Regions from separate parts of the Rhizobium sp. RSm-3 genome, predicted to be linked through region 1. Evidence: predicted binding sites of a transcription regulator. Region 1 holds the regulator's gene; each other region holds the start of a gene.
The links. Region 1 encodes PhoB, which activates phosphate uptake and scavenging genes when phosphate is short. Its sites were predicted from a motif close to TGTCATNNANCTGTCAT; they were not measured.
Positions count from the first base shown of each region.

Region 2: BBJ66_RS32570 (DUF2794 domain-containing protein) is a predicted target of PhoB. The motif match lies at 2,918-2,934, and genes of this name have one in related genera.
Region 3: phnC (phosphonate ABC transporter ATP-binding protein) is a predicted target of PhoB. The motif match lies at 3,081-3,097, and genes of this name have one in related genera.

Region 1 covers NZ_MAWZ01000001.1:555,389-560,692, reverse strand. The annotation lists gene argF (ornithine carbamoyltransferase) at 1-708, opposite strand, end outside; gene BBJ66_RS02740 (aspartate aminotransferase family protein) at 745-1,944, opposite strand; gene BBJ66_RS02735 (GcrA family cell cycle regulator) at 2,370-2,903, shown strand; gene phoB (phosphate regulon transcriptional regulator PhoB) at 3,177-3,860, opposite strand; gene phoU (phosphate signaling complex protein PhoU) at 3,998-4,711, opposite strand; gene pstB (phosphate ABC transporter ATP-binding protein PstB) at 4,756-5,304, opposite strand, start outside.
Region 2 covers NZ_MAWZ01000060.1:220,022-225,325, reverse strand. The annotation lists gene acnA (aconitate hydratase AcnA) at 1-1,633, shown strand, start outside; gene BBJ66_RS32575 (DUF1223 domain-containing protein) at 1,867-2,607, shown strand; gene BBJ66_RS32570 (DUF2794 domain-containing protein) at 2,957-3,358, shown strand; gene BBJ66_RS32565 (GNAT family N-acetyltransferase) at 3,365-3,922, opposite strand; gene BBJ66_RS32560 (Bax inhibitor-1/YccA family protein) at 4,032-4,760, opposite strand; gene BBJ66_RS32555 (ABC transporter permease) at 4,940-5,304, opposite strand, start outside.
Region 3 covers NZ_MAWZ01000001.1:159,684-164,987, forward strand. The annotation lists gene phnE (phosphonate ABC transporter, permease protein PhnE) at 1-145, opposite strand, end outside; gene phnE (phosphonate ABC transporter, permease protein PhnE) at 153-1,112, opposite strand; gene phnD (phosphonate ABC transporter substrate-binding protein) at 1,177-2,082, opposite strand; gene phnC (phosphonate ABC transporter ATP-binding protein) at 2,169-3,014, opposite strand; gene BBJ66_RS00720 (DapH/DapD/GlmU-related protein) at 3,132-3,749, opposite strand; gene phnL (phosphonate C-P lyase system protein PhnL) at 3,746-4,453, opposite strand; gene phnK (phosphonate C-P lyase system protein PhnK) at 4,490-5,266, opposite strand; gene BBJ66_RS00735 (alpha-D-ribose 1-methylphosphonate 5-phosphate C-P-lyase PhnJ) at 5,263-5,304, opposite strand, start outside.

The DNA of each region.
Region 1 (5,304 bases):
GTGACCCCGGGCCCGATGTTCCTGATTCATGGAGACCCAGGTATCGGTCACCACGCAATCGACGCCTTCGACCGCTCGGTCGGCATCATGGCAGAGCATGATTTCGGCGCCCTCATTGCGGGCCCAGTTCAGATAGTGATCCTTGGGCTCCGAACCAAGGGGTACGGCCATGTTCATGCGATAGCCGAAACGCGCAGCACCCTCGACCAGCGAATGCAGCACATTGTTGCCGTCGCCGGTCCAGGCGATGGTCTTGCCCTTGATCGGGCCGCGATGCTCTTCGAAGGTCATAATATCGGCCATGATCTGGCAGGGATGGGTATCATCCGTCAGCGCATTGATCACCGGCACGGTGGCATGTTCGGCAAGCTCCTTGAGCCTGGAATGCTCGGTGGTGCGGATCATGATCGCATCGACATAACGCGACAGCACCTTGGCGGTGTCGCCGATCGTCTCGGCGCGGCCGAGCTGCATCTCGGTGCCGGATAGAAACAGCGTTTCACCGCCGAGCTGGCGCATGCCGACATCGAAGGAGACGCGGGTGCGCGTCGACGGTTTCTCGAAGATCATCGCCAGCATCTTGCCGGCGAGCGGCTTGTCGCCCTTGCCGGCCTTGAAGGCCTGCTTGCGGGCGAGCGCATCGTTCATGATGGTTCTGAGGTCGGCTGAGGTGACGGCCGAAAGATCGAGGAAATGTTTAGGAGCCATGTTCTTACCTGTCGTGCGCCCGCAGGCACAATCCTTTCAAGCCGTCTTCTTGACCTTGGAGGCGCGGATGCTCTCGGCGGCGCGTTCGATGCGGGCAAGGCCCTCGCGGGCTTCCTCGGCGGTGACGACGAGGGGCGGGAGAAGGCGGATGACGTTGTCGCCGGCGGGCACGCCGAGCAGATGCGCGGCGCGGATCGCCTGCAGCAGTTCAGCCGAGGGAATAGCGGCCTTGACGCCGAGCAGCAGCCCCTCGCCTCGGATATCCTCGATCACATCGGGATAACGATCCTTCAGCGAGGCGAGGCCCTGGCGGAAAACGAGTGCGACGTCGCGCACCTGCTGGAGGAAGCCTTCGGCGAGGATGATGTCGAGCACGGCGCCACCGACGGCCATGGCGAGCGGATTGCCGCCATAGGTCGAGCCGTGCGTGCCGGCCTGCATGCCGGAGGCGGCCTCTGCGGTGGCCAGGCAGGCGCCGAGCGGGAAACCGCCGCCGATGCCCTTGGCGACCGCCATGATATCGGGCGTCACGCCCGACCACTCATGGGCAAAGAGCTTGCCGGTGCGGCCGACGCCGGTCTGGACCTCGTCGAGGATCAGCAGCAGGCCGTTTTCGTCGCAGATCTGGCGCAGCGCCCTCATGAATTCGGGGGTGGCGGGGCGCACACCGCCCTCGCCCTGCACCGGCTCGATGAGGATGGCCGCCGTCGCATCGGTGATGGCGGCGCGGACCGCTTCGATATCGCCGAAAGCCACCTGATCGAAACCCGGCGCCTTTGGGCCGAAACCTTCGAGATATTTCTCCTGGCCGCCGGCGGCGATGGTCGCCAGCGTGCGCCCATGGAAGGCGCCTTCGAAGGTGATGACATGGAAGCGCTCGGGATGGCCCTTGGAAAACTGGTAGCGGCGCGCCGTCTTGATCGCGCATTCAAGCGCCTCGGCGCCCGAATTGGTGAAGAACACCTTGTCAGCGAAGGTCGCGTCCGTCAGCCGCTTGGCCAGGCGCTCCTGGCCGGGGATTTCATAGATGTTGGAGAGGTGCCAGACCTTGTCGGCCTGCTCCTTCAAGGCGCCGACCACATGCGGGTTGCTGTGTCCGACCGAGGTGACGGCGACGCCGGCGCCGAAATCGAGATAACGCTCGCCGCCTTCGGTGATCAGCCATACGCCCTCGCCTCGCTCGAACCGCAGCGGGGCACGAGAATAGGTGTCATAAAGCGGCGCGGCTTCGGCCATGGCGCGGGTCTCCCGATCAGCGTTATCTAGCAACGGACTCCGGCTAAGAAAACCAGGCCCGAAAAATCAAAAATGCCGCCTTGCGGCGGCCAGCGGTACTATTTCCTTTTCGCGCTGCAATGTCAACAAAACTGCGCCCTTAGCGCATGCAGCAAGCTTGTACAGCGGTGTTTTCGACCTTCAACAGGCAATATTGCAGAAATGACACGCCGGGGCAGCAAGTTGGGGAAAACTCCGAATTCGATTCATCCGGATTCATGCGACTCTTGTCACGGAGTCAGGCTCACACTAGGTTAAAGTTCAATTACTAGACTGCATGCGGCGGAACTAGTCACCAAAATTGATCAGGCGTTTCTTGTTTCGGAGGCTTCCGGGACAACGGTGAGGGATTCTGCCATCACCAACGCGAAAGGTGGAGACAGGGCATGAACTGGACAGACGAGCGGGTCGAGAAACTCAAGAAGCTTTGGGCCGAAGGACTGAGCGCCAGCCAGATCGCGGCACAACTTGGCGGCGTCAGCAGAAACGCCGTGATCGGCAAGGTACACAGGCTGAGCCTTCCCGGCCGCGCCAAGGCCGGCGGCACCGCCGCCACGGCGCGGACGCCGAAACGCAATACATCTGCGCCGCGCGCGCCGAACTACGCCTCCCGGATCGCCACCCGCACCGTTACCCGCCAGCAGGGCGCGACGATGCTGAAGGAAGAGATCGAGATCGAAACGGTCGAGGAAATGGAATACGTGCCGAAGGGCAACGTGGTCGTGCCGATCTCGCGCCGCCTCGGCCTGACGGAACTGACCGAACGCACCTGCAAATGGCCGGTCGGCGATCCGCTGAAGGACGACTTCCACTTCTGCGGCTGCGAGTCCCCGGACAATTCGCCCTATTGCAGCTACCACCAGAAACTCGCCTACCAGCCGATCAACGAACGCCGCCGGGCAGCGGCGCGGGCAAGCTGAGCGGGTAAGGCATTATCGAGATGCAAAAACGGGCTGCAAGGCCCGTTTTTTTGTGAGTGCGTTGGGTGTGGCTGCCCCTCCGCCTGCCGGCACCTTCTCCCCGCGCGCGGGGCGAAGGGGATATGCCGCAACCTCTCGGCCCTCACCCACCTCTCGCAGAGGCACGTCCCCTCGCCCCGTTTACGGGGGTCCGAAGGACGGGTCGAGACGCGTGGCTCGACCCCGGTCGGTTAGGGTGAGGGGCGGAGCTTGCTCGACTTTGTCAGATACCCCTCAGGCTTCCATTGAATAGCCGGCGCCGCGGACGGTACGGATGACGTCTTGCATGTTGGAGAAGTTCAGCGCCTTGCGCAGGCGGCCGACATGGACGTCGACGGTGCGTTCGTCGACATAGATGTCGTGGCCCCAGACGCCGTCCAAGAGCTGCGAGCGGGAGAAGACCCGGCCGGGCGACGACATCAGGAATTCCAGCAGGCGGAATTCGGTGGGGCCGAGGCGGACTTCGCGGCTCTTGCGGTGGACGCGGTGGGTTTCGCGGTCGAGTTCGATATCGCCGCATTTCAGCACGGTCGACAGCACCTCGGGGCGGGCACGGCGCAGCATCGCCTTGACGCGGGCAACGAGCTCGGGGGTCGAGAAGGGCTTGACGACGTAATCGTCGGCTCCGGTCGACAGTCCGCGGACACGTTCGCTCTCTTCGCCGCGCGCCGTCAGCATGATGATCGGCAGGCGCTCGGTTTCCGGCCGCATGCGCAGGCGCCGGCAAAGCTCGATGCCGGAGACGCCGGGCAGCATCCAGTCGAGGATGAGAAGGTCGGGCGTGCGCTCCTGAAGCCTGATTTCGGCCTCGTCGCCACGAAGGATGGTATCGACCTCGAAGCCCTCAGCTTCGAGATTGTAGCGGAGAAGCACGCTCAGGGCTTCCTCGTCTTCAACAACTGCAACTCTCGGGATCATGCGTGTCGGTCTCCTCGCGCATGATCCTTAAACCGGGGGTGATTTAAGCAATGCATCCTGCGCAAATTCACAAAAATCGGCTGCGACCTCTTTGCGCGCCCCACATGGGCGCGCACGCAATCGTCTGGTTTAGGCGGTTATTCCGTGACCGCGCCGACGGTGTTGGCGCTGTCGTCCTTCGGACGGTCACCTTCCGGCTGGGCGCCGGTCGCCATGTAATAGATTGTCTCGGCAATGTTGGTGGCGTGGTCGCCGATGCGCTCGATGTTCTTGGCGCAGAAGAGAAGATGCGTGCAGCTGGTGATGTTGCGCGGATCTTCCATCATGTAGGTCAAGAGCTCCCGGAACAGCGAGGTGTACATCGCGTCGATCTCGTTGTCGCGCTCGCGGATCGCACTCGCCTTGTCGGCGGCGCGTGTCGTGTAGACGTCGAGCACTTCCTTGAGCTGGACGAGCGCCAGCTCGGAGAGATGCTCGAGGCCGCGGGCGAGCTTGCGGGGAACGCCGGTGCTCTGCACGGCGATGACGCGCTTGGCGGTGTTCTTGCCGAGGTCGCCGACGCGTTCGAGATCGGCGGCGATGCGGATCGAACCCATGATTTCGCGCAGGTCGGCGGCCATCGGCTGACGGCGGGCGATGGTGACGATCGCCTTGTCGCCGATTTCGCGCTCGGCGTGATCGAGGATCACGTCGTCGGAGATGACCTTCTGGGCGAGCGCCGTATCGCCGTTGACCAGCGCCCGGACGGATTCGGCGACCATCTGCTCGGCCAGGCCGCCCATTTCGGAAATCCGCCGGGACAGGAACTTCAGATCATCATCATAGGCAGAATAAATATGTGTCGATGCCATGGGGCTTTATCCTCGAATAACGGGAAGGCTTGGTGACGCCAAAATCAGCCGAAGCGACCCATGATGTAGTCCTGGGTGCGCGGATCGTCGGGATTGGTGAACATCTTGTCGGTGTCGTTCTCCTCGACCAGATTGCCGAGGTGGAACATGGCGGTGCGCTGCGAAACGCGCGCGGCCTGCTGCATGGAGTGGGTGACGATGACGATCGTGTAGTTCTCGCGCAGTTCGTGGATCAGCTCCTCGACCTTGGCGGTGGCGATCGGGTCGAGCGCCGAGCAGGGCTCGTCCATCAGGATGACTTCAGGGCTGACGGCGACGGCGCGCGCAATGCAGAGACGCTGCTGCTGACCGCCCGACAGGCCGGTGCCGGATTCGTGCACGCGGTCCTTGACCTCGTTCCAGAGGCCGGCGCGCTGCAGGCTGGTCTCGACGATCTGGTCGAGATCGGCCTTCGACTTGGCAAGGCCATGGATGCGCGGGCCGTAGGAGACGTTTTCGTAGATCGTCTTCGGGAACGGGTTCGGCTTCTGGAAGACCATGCCGACGCGGGCGCGCAGTTCGACGACGTCGATATCGGGATCATAGATATCGTC
Region 2 (5,304 bases), on a different contig from region 1:
GCGTGACGGCGACGGTTCCGACCTCGTCTTCACCGACACGCTGGAACTCGACCTCGGCGACGTCGTGCCGTCGATGGCCGGCCCGAAGCGTCCGGAAGGCCGCATCGCGCTCGAAAACATCGCTTCCGGTTTCGCCGGCTCGATGGATGCCGACTACAAGAAGCCCGGCCAACTCAACAACCGCTATGCGGTCGACGGCACGGATTTCGATCTCGGCCATGGCGACGTGGCGATTGCCGCCATCACCTCGTGCACCAACACGTCCAACCCGTCGGTTCTGATCGCAGCCGGACTTCTTGCCCGCAACGCCGTTGCCAAGGGCCTGAAGACCAAGCCGTGGGTCAAGACCTCGCTTGCTCCGGGATCGCAGGTCGTCGGCGAATATCTCGCCAAGTCAGGTCTGCAGGCCGATCTCGACAAGCTCGGCTTCAATCTGGTCGGTTTCGGCTGCACCACCTGCATCGGCAATTCCGGCCCGCTGCCGGCGCCGATCTCGAAGACGATCAACGACAAGGGCCTGATCGTATCCGGCGTTCTCTCCGGCAACCGCAACTTCGAAGGCCGCATTTCGCCGGACGTGCAGGCGAATTACCTCGCTTCGCCGCCGCTCGTCGTCGCCTATGCGCTCGCCGGCACGGTGCAGAAGGATCTGACCAAGGAGCCGATCGGCGAGGACCAGAACGGCAACCCTGTCTACCTCAAGGACATCTGGCCGACCTCGCACGAGGTGCAGGAATTCATCCAGAAATACGTCACCCGCGAACTGTACGAAAGCAAGTATGCCGACGTCTTCAAGGGCGACGTCAACTGGCAGGCTGTTCAGGTTCCTCCGGGCCAGACCTACGCCTGGGACGACGATTCGACCTATGTCCAGAACCCGCCCTACTTCGTCGGTATGGGCAAGAAGGGCACCGGCGTTGCGGATATCAAGGGCGCCCGCGTCCTCGGCCTGTTCGGCGACAAGATCACCACCGACCACATTTCGCCGGCCGGTTCGATCAAGGCGGCATCGCCGGCCGGTGCTTACCTCATCGACCACGAGGTCGCGGTTGCCGACTTCAACCAGTACGGCACGCGCCGCGGTAACCATGAAGTGATGATGCGCGGCACCTTCGCCAATATCCGCATCCGCAACCACATGCTCGGCCCGAACGGCAAGGAAGGTGGCTACACCATCCACTACCCGTCGAAGGAAGAGACGTCGATCTACGACGGCGCGATGCAGTACAAGGCCGAAGGCGTGCCGCTCGTCATCTTCGCCGGTGTCGAATACGGCAACGGCTCCTCGCGCGACTGGGCTGCCAAGGGCACCAACCTGCTCGGCGTCAAGGCCGTGATCGCCCAGTCCTTCGAGCGCATCCATCGCTCGAACCTGGTCGGCATGGGCGTCATCCCCTTCGTCTTCGAAGAGGGCACGACCTGGCAAAGCCTCGGCCTCAAGGGCGACGAACTCGTCACCATCGAAGGTCTCGACAAGATCAAGCCGCGCGAGAAGAAGATCGCCAGGATCACCTATGGCGACGGCACCGTGAAGGAAGTTCCGCTGCTGTCGCGCGTCGACACGCTCGACGAGGTGGTCTACCTCAACAATGGCGGTATCCTGCAGACGGTTCTGCGCGATCTGGCTGCCTGATTGTTAATAGCCTCGTATGATAGTGGCCGCCGGAGAGCAGTTTCCGGCGGCTTTTCTTTGCGGCGGCGGTATTTGAGGGGGCTCACAATGATTTGTTTTCTGCGGGTTCCGGTTGCGCTGCGTCTCACCCGTTCGTGACTTTTCGTTTGGACCCGGAAGGATTATTCGTACGTTCATATGTCAGGGCCTCCGGTTGGAACACGCCGTGGGCGCTGAAAAAGAGGTGCAGGTGAATGTCCCCCCGTTTTCTGATTCCGCTGATCGCCGGCGTTGTTCTGTCAGGCCCGCTGCAGGCCGAAGACGGCGCGCCGAAAGGTGTCGTCGAACTCTTCACGGCACAGGGCTGCTCTTCCTGTCCGCCGGCTGACGCGGCTTTTCGCAAACTGGTGAGCCAGGGCGATGTCATCGCGCTCGCCTATCATGTCGATTACTGGAACTACCTCGGCTGGGCCGATACGCTGAGCTCCAAGGAAAACACCGAGCGGCAGTATGGCTATGCCAGGACGATGGGCCGCAGCAACGTCTATACGCCGCAGGCGATCGTCAACGGGCGCGGCCATCTGGCCGGCGCCGATCTCAACGGCATCAATAGCAAGATCGACACCTACAGCAGCGAAGGTAACGGGCTGACCGTTCCCATCAGCGCGTCGATGCGCGGCGACGAGCTGGAGATCAAGATCGGCGCGGGACAGGGCAAAGCCAATGTCGTGATGGTCTATTTCGACAAGGAAAAGACGATCGAGGTCGAAAAAGGCGAGAACAGCGGCAAGAAGCTCTCCTATCTGCACAGCGTCACCAATGTCGAAACGGTCGGCATGTGGGACGGCAAGGCGACCAGTCTGACGCTGCCGGCCAGCGTCCTGCAGCGGCCGCAGCTCGAGGGCTGCGCGATCCTGCTGCAATCGGCGAGCGACAATGGCGATCCGGCGGCGATCCTTGGCGCGACCGTGGTGATGGCGGGAAAAAACATCTGAGATTTCATCCGCTTGCGGATGAAGTACCGGGCGGCCCGGCTGAGCGTATTCGGGGCTGGGGTTAAGGTCGATACGCTCCGCCGGGCCCTTTGGCGCGCTGGCGCCAAACCGGGCTTCATAAATCTCCTGCAAATGAGGCGCTGTTTTGACTGAAATGCGGCGCTGCCGAGAAAGCCACAGCGCTGTCACCCGCATCGGACGACGCGCCGATTCAAAGTGCTGCAGCGTCCATGCGCGCTGACGCGCGGCGCTGTAGTGCGGCCGAATGTGACGGCCGGCGCTCTTGCAATTTGCGGCGGCTCGGGCACACTGTCACCCACCTGTCACATGCAGAGGCCTTGGAGACTGAATGACAGATCAGCCGGATTTGCGACACGGCGAAGGCCGTTCCGTCGACAATAGTTCCTCAGTCGTCGTCGATCTCAGGGAATACAAGCAGAGCAAGGATCCGCTTCCGGTGACCTTTCATCGGCGCGAACTGGATGCGATCCTGTGGATCTACGGCCGTATGGTCGGCGACGGTGAATGGCGCGACTACGCCATCGATCACCTGAAGGACAGGGCGGTATTTTCCGTCTTCAAGCGCTCCGGTGAAATGCCACTCTTCCGCATCGAGAAAAATCCCAAGCTCGCCGCCAAGCAGGGCGCCTATTCCGTGATCAACGTCCACGGCACCATCCTGAAGCGCGGTCACGAGCTGCACCAGGTGCTGAGGGTGTTCGACAAGACACTGAAGCTGGTCGATAAGTAAGCCGAATCAGCCTGCAAACAGCGTGCCGGGATAGGTCGACGGATCCGGATCGGTCGTCATGCCCTCGCCGAGGACGCGCTGCATGAGCATCGTATCCAGCCAGCGGCCGTGTTTGTAGCCGGCGCCCCTCATCAGGCCGACCTCCACGAAGCCCGCCTTGAGATGAAGTGCGATCGAGGCGGGGCTGGCGCCGCCGATGACGGCGATCATCTGACGAAAACCGAGACTGGTGCAGCGGTCGATCAGCTCGGCCATCAGTACTTTGCCGATGCCGCGGCCGCGGGCTTCGGGCGTCAGATAGATCGAGTCCTCGACCATCCATCGATAGGCCGGGCGGACGCGAAAGGCCGAGGCATAGGCATAGCCGAGCAGGCTTCCATCCGCACCGGCTGCGGCGATATAGGGATATTGCTGGCCGACAATCGCCGCCAAGCGCTGCGCCATCTCGGCCTCTGACGGCGGCGTGATCTCGTAGCTCGACGTGCCGTTCAGCACGGATTCGCGGTAGATTTCGGCAATGGCGGGGATATCGGCTTCGGAAGCATTGCGCAGGAGGAAGGACATTTCGGCGGCGGGTCCATCAGGAGGGCAAGGCTCTTCTAAAATCATCCCAGGAAAATCAGCGCAACAAAAAAGGCGGCCGAAGCCGCCTTTTCGATTTCAGTGTGTCTGCTTATTTGCGGTTGCCCATGAACTGCAGCAGGAACATGAAGAGGTTGATGAAGTCGAGATAGAGCGTCAGCGCGCCCATGATCGCCTTGCGGCCGGCCACGGCAACGTCATCGGCTTCCAGGTACAGTTCCTTGATCCGCTGCGTGTCGTAGGCGGTCAGGCCTGCGAAGATCAGAACGCCGATCACCGAGATCGCGAACTGCATGGCCGACGAAGCCAGGAAGATGTTGACGATCGACGCGATGATCAGGCCGAAAAGACCCATGATCAGGAACGAGCCCATCGCCGACAGATCACGCTTCGTCGTGTAGCCGTAAAGCGACAGCGCGCCGAAGGAGGCGGCGGTGACGAAGAAGGTCTGAACGACGCTCTGGCCGGTGTAGACCAGGAAGATCGACGAGAGCGACAGGCCGACCAGGCCGGCATAGACCCAAAAGGTCGTCTGTGCGGCGGCCACGCTCATGCTATTGATGCGGAAGCTCAGGAAGAAGACGGCCGCGAGCGGCGCGAGGATGACGACCCAGCGCAAGGGCGACTGGAACAGCAGTACGCCGAACTGGGTGAGTTGTCCGTCCTGAACAGCGAAGTTGAATCCGAGATATGCGGCCACACCGGTGATCGCCAGACCCAGCGCCATCAGGTTGTAAACCTTGAGCATATAAGCGCGCAGGCCTTGATCAATCATCTCGCCGGTCTGAGCGCGGCTTTGATAGTTACGAAGGTCAGCCATAGTTTCCTCTTAAAAGCTCCGATGGAGATACGGTGTCGGGTTTTCGACCCGGGCGCCGCTGCGGAGCTCCAGCATGCCTGCCGACAATATGAGGCTTTCGTTCATCGCAAACAAGAGGGTTGCAACGGCCCGGCCGGTTAAATCGCCGTAAGGTGAAGGGTTTGGCTGCCGCTGCCCGGTCAAAGCTCGCGCAGGACGGGCGCCGCCTTCTGGCCGAGGATGCGCCATGTGCCGATCAGGCCGATGCCGACCGTTAGGACGAGGGCGGTGACGAGTGTCAGCCCCGCCACATCGGGCAGGAAGGTTGAGGGCAGGCGCATGATGCGGGCGACGATGAACCAGGCGGCAACGCCGCCGGCCATCAGCGCGAAGATTGCGGTCGCCAGCCCAAGGATCAGGTATTCGTAGCTGAAGGCGCGAATCAGCATGGCGCGGGTGGCGCCGAGCGTCTTCAGCACCACCGCGTCGTGGGTGCGCGCCCGATTTCCGGCGGCAAGCGCCCCGGCAAGGACGAGGATCGAGGCGATGAGGGCGACGGAGGCGG
Region 3 (5,304 bases), 400 kb from region 1:
CGAAGAACCAGACGGCATAGAGGCTGTAGAGCAGCGTCGCGATCAGGATCATCAGCCCGCCGAAACGCTGGCGGAACGACCGGTGGAAATATTCCGGATAGCGCGCTTCGATTTCGTTCATGCGGTTTGCGTCGATCACCGTCATGGCAGCCTCAATGTTGCAGGAGGAAGGCGTGCTCGCCGACGAGGCGGCGGCGCAGCCATGCGGAGAACTGGTCGACGGCGACGATCGTCACGAACAGCAGTAGAACGAGCGCCATCGTCTTGGCGCCGAAGCCGCGCGAGATCGACAGCTTCAGCTCCTCGCCGATGCCGCCGCCGCCGACGGCGCCGATGATGGTCGAGGCGCGCACGTTGATCTCGAGCCGCAGCAGCGCATAGGAGGTGAAATTCGGCAGCACTTGCGGCAGCGCCGCGAAGCGAACGCGCTCCCACCAGTTAGCGCCGACCGCTTTCATGCCCTCATGCGGCTTCATGTCGATATTCTCGGCCACCTCGTAGAAGAGTTTGCCGAGCGCGCCTGTTGTGTGCAGGGTGATGGCGATGATGGCGGCGACCGGCCCGATCGACAGGATTGCCGAAAACAGGCCGGCAATGACGATCTCGGGGAAGGCGCGCAGAAATTCCATCAGGCGCTTGGTGAAGATGCGCAGCGGCCAGGAACGCGTCAGGTTGCGCGCGGCAAAGAAGCTCAACGGAACGGCAAAGACGAAGGCGATGAGCGTCGAAAGCAGCGCCACGTTGATGGTGACGATCATCAGCTCGAAATATTCGGGAATGTAGAAGGCGCCCGAGATATAGACACGGCCCTTGTCGAAGTTGAATTCCTCGCCGCCCTTGTCGTTGACGCTCGCTATGTCGAACAGCGCGCGCCAGACGTCGTTCCAGTCCTTGGGAATGAGCCAGCTCAGGAAGTCGAAAAGATGCGGCAGGCGGTCGAAGAAATGGCCGGCATTGCTCTCGTCGGCGAAGCGGACGGAACTTGCGAAAGCCGCGATGAGGATCACCAGGCCGAGCACGGTGTAGAAACGGCGCCTGGCGACCATCCGTTCCCAGGCGGTGCGGATCTCCCTGGTGCTCTGCATGTGTGGCTGTATCTCGGCAACAGTCATGGACGCCTCGCCCGTTACGAAGAAAGGGCGGCCGTTTCCGGCCGCCCTGCATTCAGAAGACCGATCAGCCGCCGATGGCAGCCTTACGGACTTCGACGACGGTGTTGTAGAACTCGTGCTTCACAGGGGCGTAACCCTTGTAGTCGCCGCCTTCAATAGCGGCGAAGCACTTGTGATCCTTCTCCGGCAGCGCCGTGAAGAAGGCTGCGAGCTTCGTCTGCCAGTCCTCACCGAGAGCGTTGCGAACGACGAGCGGGCCGTTCGGGATCAGCGGCGAGCGCCAGACTTCAACCAGCTTGTTCGGATCGACGGCGCCCTTGTCGACTTCCTTGCGGAAGGTGCCGGAGGTGTAGCCGTCCTTGAAATCGCCGATGCCGGACGAGTCGTCGACGGCAATGTCGACTTTGCCGTCATAGGCGGCGAGAAGGTTGTTCTCGTGGCCGCCATTGAACTGCGTCGAGGCGAAGAACTTGTCGTTCGGCATGCCCGTGTCCTTCGGGATCTGCGTCAGGGGCACGAGATAGCCGGAGGTGGAATCCGGATCGGCGTAGCCGAGTTTCTTGCCCTTGGCGTCCTTGATGGTCTTGATGCCGGAAGACTTCAGTGCCAGGCCGATCGAGTGATAGCCGGTCGAGCCGTCCTTCTGCTGCGTCGTCAGGATCGGCGTAACCGCCTTCGGATCCTTGATGTAGACGGCCGCATAACCGGAAGCGCCAAGTTCGGCAAAGTCGAGCGTACCGCCGAGCAGGCCCTGGATAACGCCGTCATAATCGGCGGCCGGGAACAGCGATACCTTCTCGAAACCGAATTCCTGCTTCAGATGGTCGGCAAGGCAGGCATAGTTGCGCAGGCGGTCGGTTTCGTTTTCGCCGCCGAGGATGCCGATGCGGAATTCCTTGAGATCAGCTGCATGGGCGGCGCCGGCGAGCGCGAAGAGCGCCGTTGCCGCAAAGAGTGCTTTCTTCAACATATGTCTCTCCTATTGACCGGTGCCCCCGGTCTTCCGTTACGAAGAAGTGTGCCCTTGACGCGGGCTTTCGATCGCGGCCGCCTCGCTCAGAGACCGGCCAGCGCCAGCGGCTGGGTGCCGGCGGATTGATTGTCTGCCCGCTCGGGAGCGGGATTGATCGATGTCGAGGTCATCGTTTCGTCGATGCCGGCGCCATCCTTGCCCGTCCCGTAGATTGCCCTCACCGCCTCAGCGGTCAGCTCCGAGGGCTTGCCGTCGAAGACGACGCGGCCGCCGGCCATGCCGACGATGCGCTCACAATAGTTGCGGGCGGTATCGAGCGTATGAAGGTTGGTGATGACGGTGATGCCCTCGCGCTCGTTGATATCGCGCAGCGCATCCATGACGATCTTGGCGTTGAGCGGATCGAGCGAGGCGATCGGCTCGTCGGCGAGCACCATCTTCGGGCTCTGCATCAGCGCCCGCGCAATCGCCACGCGCTGCTGCTGGCCGCCGGAAAGCGTGCCGGCCGCCTGCAATGCCGTCTGCTCGATGCCGAGGCGTTCGAGCGCTGCGATCGCGTGCACGCGTTCCTCGCGGGTGAAGATGTTGAGCAGGCTGAGAAGCGTCGAGCGGTGATTGAGGCGGCCGAGCATGACATTGGTGAGAACATCGAGGCGCGGCACCAGGTTGAACTGCTGGAAGATCATCGCACAGTCGCGCTGCCAGTTGCGCAGCGCCCCGCCGCGAAGCCCGGAAACCTCGACGCCGGCGAAATGGATGGAGCCGGAACTCGGCTCCTGCAGGCGGTTGATCATGCGCAAGAGCGTCGACTTGCCGGCGCCGGAGCGGCCGATGATGCCGACCATCTGACCCTGGGGAATGGCGAGCGTGACGGTATCAACGGCGAGCTTGTTTCCGAAACGACGGGTGACATCCTTCAGCTCGAACATCATGCTCTTCCCTTGCGCTCCAGGCCTCGGTCAGCATCGCATTAGTCCCGCTTCATGAACCTCAAATGTCATATTTGTGTAGTTCGTGTCACAATTCTCCGTGCCTAAATCGCAAGTTTAGCCGCCGTAGCGGACCAGGAAATCTTCCGCGCTCAGGTTGCGGAAATCCTGCAGCGCCAGGCGCAGCCGGTCGTGCTCCCAGTCCCACCAGGAAAGCCTGTCCAGGCGTTCGCCGACCGCTTTCGAAAACCGCTCTCGGATTGGTTTGGCCGGCACGCCGCCGACGATCGAGTAGGCCGCAACGTCCTTCGAGACGACGGCGCCGGCGCCGATCACCGCGCCGTTGCCGACACTGACGCCCGGCAGAATGGTCGCTCCATGGCCGATCCAGACGTCATTGCCGATCGTGACGCGGTTTGCGCGCCGCCAGGCGAAGAAGTCCTCCTCCATGTCGCCGTCCGGCCAGTAGTCGGCGGCGCGATAGGTGAAATGATGCAGCGTCGCACGCCAGGTCGGATGGTTGGTGGCGTTGATGCGCACGGCGGCGGCGATATTGACGAATTTGCCGATCGTCGCGCACCAGACGGAGCCATCCTGCATGATGTAGGAATAGTCGCCGAAGGTCGCCTCGCTGATGCGGCAGCGCTCGGAGACCTCCGTAAAGCGCCCGAAGCTGGAATCGCTGACGGAGGCCGTCTCATGGACATAGGGCTCGATACCCAGCTTGCGGCTCATGCGGCGATCTTTCCGGGAGAGAAAAGCTGGACGTCGAGGATGCGGTCGGCGACGGCTTCGCGCACTTCCTCGTCGTGGAAAATGCCGAGAAGCGCGACGCCCGCCTGCTTTTTCTCCTCGATCATGCCGACGACGACGGCGCGGTTCCTCGCGTCGAGCGAAGCTGTGGGTTCGTCGAGAAGCAGGATCGTGTGCCCGGTGATGAAGCCGCGGGCGATGTTGACACGCTGTTGCTCGCCGCCGGAGAAGGTGGCGGGCGGAAGCTGCCAGAGCGCCTCCGGCAGGTTGAGCCTGGCAAGCAGAGCGCCGGCCTTTTCCCGAGCCGCGACGGCGTCTTCGCCGCGCGCCACGAGCGGTTCGGCGACCACGTCGATTGCCGCCACGCGCGGCACGGTGCGCAGGAACTGGCTGACGTAACCGAGCGTATGGCGCCGCACGTGGAGCATGGTGCGCGGATCGGCGGCGGCGAGATCGACGATGCGCTCATCGTGGCGGATGAGGATCTGGCCGGTATCGACGGCGTAATTGCCGTAGATCATCTTCAGCAGCGAGCTCTTGCCGACGCCCGAGGGGCCGCCGAGCACGACGCATTCGCCTGAGGCGACCGAGAAGGCGACATTGGAAACGACGGGCAGCCTGATGCCGTCGCGCAGGTGCATGGTGAAGCTTTTCGAGACTTCGGAAACGACGAGGGGCGTTGGCATGATGTCTTCTTCCTGGTTTTGGACCTGCCGTAGTGCTCAGACCTGCAGGATCGAGGAGACCAGCAGCTGCGTGTAGGGTTCGCGCGGATCGTCGAGCACCCGGTCGGTGAGCCCGTGTTCGATGACGTAGCCGTCCTTCATCACCATCATCCGGTGCGACAGAAGCCGGGCGACGGCGAGATCGTGGGTGACGATGATCGCCGAGAGACCGAGATCGTTGACGAGACCGCGCACCAGATCGAGCAGGCGCGCCTGCACCGAGACATCGAGGCCGCCTGTGGGTTCGTCCATGAAGACGAGGCGCGGCCCGGTGACGAGGTTGCGGGCGATCTGCAGGCGCTGGCGCATGCCGCCGGAAAAGGCGCGCGGCTGGTCGTCGATGCGGTCGGCGTCGATCTCGACCCGTTCCAGCCAGTCGATCGCCGAGGCGCGAATCCTGCCGCAATGCCGGTCGCCGATCGCCATCAGCCGTTCGCCGACATTGGCGCCGGCCGACACCGCCATGCGCAGACCGTCGGCCGGATTCTGGTGCACGAAGCCCCAGTCGGTGCGCATCAGGAAGCGCCGCTCGGCCTCGTTCATGCGGTAGAGATCGCGGTAGCTGCCGTCGCGCATGTGATATTCGACGCTGCCGGTGCTCGGCAGCAGTCGGGTGGAGAGGCAGTTCAGCAGCGTCGTCTTGCCGGAGCCGGACTCGCCGACGATGGCAAGCACTTCGCCCGGCCAGAGCTCGAAGGAGACGTCGCGGCAGCCGATGCGGTTGCCGTAGAATTTCGAAACGTCATGGACTTTGAGAAGCGGGATATCGCTCATTCTGCAGCCTCCCGGGCCAGCATTTCGCCGGCATGCCC